Marinomonas mediterranea MMB-1: one gene and its partner. The protein of the gene in region 1 interacts with the protein of each later gene in a pairwise test. Links are inferred from orthologs where the notes say so. Each region holds a gene or a part of one and is shown on either strand. Other genes may lie near its edges.

Evidence for each region.
Region 2: the proteins of MARME_RS07390 (region 1) and sfsA interact in binary tests that used the Escherichia coli proteins (3 or more experiments, as listed by UniProt). The link is inferred for Marinomonas mediterranea MMB-1 from one-to-one orthologs.

Annotation. Positions count from the first base shown.
Region 1 is NC_015276.1:1,644,572-1,647,849, reverse strand. The notes cover bases 21-2,969. They hold MARME_RS07390 (glutamate-5-semialdehyde dehydrogenase), read right to left. Parts: upstream 2,151-2,969; coding sequence 891-2,150; downstream 21-890. Other genes in these bases: tsaA (tRNA (N6-threonylcarbamoyladenosine(37)-N6)-methyltransferase TrmO), read left to right, coding at 2,481-2,969; nadD (nicotinate-nucleotide adenylyltransferase), read right to left, coding at 221-901; rsfS (ribosome silencing factor), read right to left, coding at 21-207. Outside these bases: more of rsfS, read right to left, coding at 1-20; more of tsaA, read left to right, coding at 2,970-3,206; MARME_RS07380 (hypothetical protein), read left to right, coding at 3,200-3,278. UniProt on the Escherichia coli protein: Catalyzes the NADPH-dependent reduction of L-glutamate 5-phosphate into L-glutamate 5-semialdehyde and phosphate. The product spontaneously undergoes cyclization to form 1-pyrroline-5-carboxylate.
Region 2 is NC_015276.1:340,577-343,626, reverse strand. What follows is about bases 330-3,050. They hold sfsA (DNA/RNA nuclease SfsA), read right to left. Parts: upstream 2,181-3,050; coding sequence 1,479-2,180; downstream 330-1,478. Other genes in these bases: MARME_RS01655 (DUF6502 family protein), read left to right, coding at 2,329-3,050; phnR (phosphonate utilization transcriptional regulator PhnR), read right to left, coding at 612-1,319. Outside these bases: MARME_RS01670 (putative 2-aminoethylphosphonate ABC transporter substrate-binding protein), read right to left, coding at 1-256. UniProt on the Escherichia coli protein: Binds to DNA non-specifically. Could be a regulatory factor involved in maltose metabolism.

The DNA of each region.
Region 1 (3,278 bases):
AAGTCCATTAGACTTTAAATGCTCAACAACATTTTGGCCCAAGGATTGAACATGGCGTTTTGAAGTACCAGTACAGATAACCATGTAGTCCATCATGTCTGTTAATTCGCCGACTTCAAGAACGGTGATTTTGTCACCTTTCACATCTTCTAGTGCTTCTACAGCATGAGACAGAATCTCGTCAGCTTGCATTTGGTTTTCACTCATATAGTAAAGTTACCTATTTATATAATTGGTTATGATCAATGTATTCTTGTACAGCTTTTGGCAATAGGTAGGCTATAGACAACGATTGCCTACAAAGGTTTCGAATCATACTTGATGAAATCCCTAGAGGTGTTAACGTTTCAAGCCAAACTTTGCCTGCGGGCGCGGATTGTAACTCAATTGCAGACAATGCTCGATGATTTTCGTAAAACGCATTTAACTCAGAAATATACTCCGAATCCCAGCCTGGCCTAGCCACAACCACGATATGACAGTATTCGGTTAAATCCCACCAATCTGCCCATGTTGGCAAGGAAAGAAAACTGTCCGTTCCAAGCACCATAATAAGAGGTTCGGATTCCCCTATTTCAGAGCGTATGGTCTTAAGCGTATCAATCGTATAACTCGGCCCTTCCCTTGTTATCTCACGGTCATCAACACAGAGCCGCGAATCGTTTTCGATCGAAAGACGAACCATATCTAAGCGTTGAAGCGCGCTTACGTTGGGCCTATCTTTATGAACAGGCTGAAAGCAAGGTACCAATCTAAGCTCTTTAAAGCCATGCTTATCGAGAAGATCAATCGCGGACCGTAAATGACCATGATGAATAGGATCAAAGGTGCCACCCATAATGACGACCCCTTTGCTCCTTTGACCAGCCGATAAAGCAGACAAACTTGAATCAATTGTCACGTGTATGACCGTCTCCCATCACTACGTACTTTTGACTCGTCAATCCCTCTAAACCGACTGGGCCTCGTGCGTGGATTTTATCCGTTGATATTCCAATTTCCGCCCCTAGACCATATTCAAAACCATCAGCGAACGCAGTCGATGCATTAATCATGACTGATGACGAGTCAACAGCCGTCATAAACAATCTCGTTTTAGAATAGTCCTGAGACACAATCGCATCCGTATGATGAGAACCGTACTTATTAATATGCTCAATCGCTTCGTTCATACTTGAAACAATTTTCACAGACAATTTAGGCCCAAGATATTCGGTGTACCAGTCTTCTTCGGTTGCTAAGCCTATACCACTCAAAATCTTTTGCGTTTCAGCACACCCAACCAACTCCACACCTTTTTCACCAAAAGCGGCCGCCAATTTGGGTAAAAAAATGTCCGCTATGTCTTTATGCAGCAACAATGATTCCATCGCATTGCAAACACCATAACGTCGAGTCTTTGCATTCATTGCAATAGCGTACGCTTTATCCAAATCAGCTTGATCGTCTACATAAACATGGCAGTTACCATCAAGGTGCTTAATAACAGGCACTCTTGCATCGTTGCTTATTCTAGTAATCAAACCTTTTCCGCCACGTGGCACAATGACATCAACAAACTCAGACATGCTAATTAATTTACCAACCGCATCACGGTCTGTCGTATTTATAACCTGAACAGCATACTCTGGCAGATGTGCCTTCTTAAGTCCGAGTTTTACAGCATGAGCGATCGCCTGATTGGAGTAATACGCTTCGCTACCACCCCTTAAAATAGCTGCATTGCCAGACTTCAAACACAAACTTGCCGCATCAATCGTTACATTTGGGCGGGACTCGTAAATAATACCTATAACACCCAATGGCACCCTCATCTTTCCGAGGTGAATACCAGACGGGCGATACACCATATCAGTGATTTCACCAATTGGATCAGGAAGCGCTGCGACCTGATTCAACCCTTCTATCATGGAGTCAATACGAGCATCCGTTAATTCAAGACGATCCAAAAGAGCAGCATCTAAACCTTTCGCGTGGCCCGCTTCGATATCTTTCGCATTTTCGACTTTTAATAGGGGTCGAGCTGCCTCTAGCGCGTCAGCCATTGCACATAAGGCTTGATTTTTTTCTTCCGTTGACACGCTCGCTAACTTGCGAGATGCAGATCGAGCTTGTTGCCCAACCTCTTTCATATAAGCATCTATAGACATAACTCTTAAACCACCTGAAATACATTATAAGTGCGATTACTTCACCACACAGATTACGTTATCTATGAAAAACTAACCGTAACATTCTTAATTACTAGTAGAATCGGTATACTACCACAAAGTTTTTCTTGCTGGTTATTGAAAAGCCTTCTCTAACAAGTTGCGCGATGACAATCTACCTTAGAAGCATATCGTTACTATTCAGATGCAAATACACAACTCCAGACATTCGGCGCACATATAGCATTCTTAGGTTTTTGTTAGATCCACGCATCCAGCTAGATATGTATTTTGACATTCCACAAGATTATTCGAAAATTGGAGCGAACATTGACCTCTTCCACAACGTTTGAATTCACTCAAATCGGTGTCATTCACTCTTGTTATACTGAAAAATTTGGCATCCCCCGCCAACCTGGACTCGTAGAAGAGACAACAGCCTCTCTGGAGCTGCTCCCTCCGTTCAATCGCGAAGACATACTCGACGGATTGGAAGGCTTCTCTCATATATGGGTTCACTTCGTTTTTCATAAATGCATTCAAGAAAAATGGAAAGCCAAAGTTCGCCCTCCAAGATTAGGTGGTAAAGAGAAAATGGGCGTATTTGCTACACGAGCGACGCATCGACCAAACCCGATCGGACTATCAGTATTAAAAATCGACAAAATACACAAGCATGGCAAGAAAATATTTATTGACTTGCAAGGCGCAGATCTATTGGATGGAACACCCGTTATAGACATAAAGCCCTACCTGCCTTACGCAGATATAAAGACGGATGCATTAGGCGGTTTCGCACCAGAAAAGTCCGCCCCCTCACAAGTCGAATTTAGCGAACTCGCGACACATCAAGCAATCAGCTATGAAAAAAAATTTGGTCGAAACCTGCTATCCTTAATAAAGCAAGTAATTGAGCAAGACCCAAGACCATCCTACCTTTCGAACACGACTGACCGACACCATGGAATTAAACTATGGAATACCAATATAAAATGGCTCGCTAAGGAAGATCACTTGCTTGTAACCGAAATTGAGGTAGAAGACGACGTATGTTAAAAAAAAATATGATAAAGGCGTACCAAAACAACGCGACTCTAAAAAAGCAATCAGATTTATCAACAAGCACGC
Region 2 (3,050 bases), 1.3 Mb from region 1 along the record:
GTCCCCAAACAACATCTGCCTGTGGGTTTTCTTTTTCGGCAAGCAATTTCGCGGTAACGATGCCAGTAGAATCACGAACCCAGTTGATTTTAATATCTGGGTGATCTTGGTTAAAACGTGCAGCGTACTTTTTCAAGTCTTCTGCTTCTACTGCTGTGTATACAGTAAGTTCCGTTTTCGCTGCATGCGCTGCAACAGATACAGTAGTGATACCCGCTAGTACAGCTAAACGATGCATCCAGTTTTTCTTGCTCATCTTCACTTCTCCAATCATTAAAGGGCGCCGATTCAAGTAATCTATTAGGCCTCTAATCAATTATCGCCAAATCGGTCAAAAAACTTAATCAGAGAACCTAACTTCAAACTGTCTATTTTTAAAATATACTGGTATAGACCAGAAGACAAGTAAAAGATAACAGCCTTTTATGTCATCAATATGACAAGAAATACTTTTTAATTGTGTAAAAAACACACTATCACGTGAAATTTAAGGAAAATAGAAGGGAATAAAAGAAAAAGTGTCGAATTCAATTCATGCGACACTTTATGAGGATGACAAAGCACTTTTGTGTGAAAGCCATTAGAGGACAAAACAAAATGATAGAAAGAGACTATTCGCGCACTTCAATTGCGATATTAACGGCATCATGTCGCCAGAATTCGTAATCGAGTTCCAACACTTGATTGCCGTTAATGTAGTTCACTCGCTCAACATGCAGCCCAGGCTGACCAGATGCGATACCAAGATCTTTAGCCGCTTCTTCGGGCAGTGAGGTGGATTTAAATGAAAGATCCATATCACGGTAGCAAAGATCATATTTGTTCTTCAGTAACTGGCTCAGTGATTGAGTAAGATCTTCATCTTCAATGCCCGGAAGATACGCAATATTGATGTACATTCTTTCGATTAAGACCGGACGCTTATCGATAAACCGTCGGCGATGCAAAAAAAGAACGGGGGACCCTTTTTTAATGCCCATTTTTTGAGCGATTTTCAATGACGCAGGCTCGACAACTTGTTCAATTTTTTCCGTCGATGGCGCAAAACCTTGCTCTGAAACATATAGGTTAAAACTAAGTTGTGCGGCAGGGTTATAGGTCACTGCAGGAGGCGTCACAAACCACCCTTTGCGATTCTCACGGTAAATCAGACCTTCCGCTTCAAGATTCTGTAGCGCTTGCCTTACCGTTACTCGGGTCAGGTTAAACTGCTCTCCAATTTCACGCTCTGAAGGAAGTTTCCCCCCTGCTTGAAGCACATTTTTGCGAATTAGATAACTAAAATGCTCTTGGATGTGGCGGTAATGCGTGTCTGCCATGATCTGACCCTTTAGGCAAATTTGATTGGGGCGCTATTCTACACCGAACCTAGACAATAGAGACAACGACTTTGCAACGAAGTGTTAAGACAGCATGAGCAAACCTTTCAAGAAAGTGTGAAATTCCTCCTCATAGGTAAAACGCGCAAGCCCTTATTTTTAGACAATCACTCGAACAGGTTCTAGTACTTTCATCTGCTCTGGCGTAATGTCGACACGGTATGCAATAACCTCAACCCCCTTTTGTACCGCCTCTTTCAACGCCTGCGCATACTTTTCATCAATATGTGCTGCTGGTGTTACCGAGTCAATCCCTGTATGACTGACACAAAAGAACAATACAGCGCGCTTACCTTGTTCCACCATCGAAGTGAGTTCATAAAGATGTTTTCGTCCTCGCTCCGTCACCGCGTCAGGGAAGTAACCTTGACCATCTTCCTCAAGTAAAGTGACACTTTTCACCTCGACATAACACTCACTTTCCGCATTAGACAAGAGCCAATCTACGCGGCTGTTCTGCCCATATTTCACTTCGGCCTTTATCTCATTGTAATTTTGCAGCTCGGGGATTACTCCACCTTTAATCGCCTCACCCACCAATTTATTTGGGTAACCCGTATTGATACAGGCTAAAAACCGCTCATCAACTTCAACTAACTCCCACGTATAAGCAAGTTTACGTTTTGGATTATCACTTTTCGATACCCAAACTCGTGCGCTTTCTTGCTGACAACGTTTCATTGAGCCTGTGTTCGGGCAGTGCGCCGTAATAATCTCGCCGCTGTCTAACTCTATATCAGACAGAAAACGCTTGTAGCGCTTGATTAAGCGCCCTTGCTGTAAAGAAACTGGGAATTTCACGTGTTTTCCTTTTTAAAACTTTTTAAAAGCTGTGTGGCTTAAACTTCAATCATATTATGGATTATATGCCGTTTCATTATATGTGGCACTTTTTCCCACACGAGATTAGACTTAGTCACTAAGCTATCGACAGAACACCTTACACAATATGTCAGCACAAGATCCAAACTGCGCCGAAACAAATTCTAAAAACCTAGTTCGCATCGCCTTAAAGCGTGTTTTAGGGGCACTTACTCGCTTGGCGATTCGATATGGCGTTAGCTTCCCTGAATTTGCGGAACTGACTAAAGATGCTTACGTAAGAGAAGTAAAGAAGTCGTTAGAACTGAACAATGAAAAAGTAACTCAAAGCCGAATTAGTATTGTCAGTGGCGTACACCGTAAAGATGTTAAACGACTCACTGACGAAGTAGACGAATCAAGCCACCTAACAACCAAGCACTCGATCACATCAAGAGTACTCAGTATTTGGTTAGGTGACAGTGGCTATTTAGATCCTCAGGGACATCCGTTGGAACTGGATCGACATGGAGAAAAGTCATTTGACACCTTAGTCAAACAAGTCAGTCTAGATATACGTCCCAGAACCTTATTCGATGAGTGGCTGCGCAGAGGCTTACTCGTCGAGCAACCCGGCGCCAAATTAAAACTCAACTTGGAAGCGCTCTTTCCAAGTGACGATTTAGAAACCAAAATGAGTTTCTTTGCCCGCAACACCGCCGATCATATTTCGGCCTGCGAACACAATCTAGACAACACTCGATCACCCTTTCCTGAGCGCTCCGTCTTTTACAACCGCTTATCTAAACAATCTGTAGATGAACTGCAAAAAACGGCGCACGAGGGAAGCCATAGCCTCCTACTTGCTTT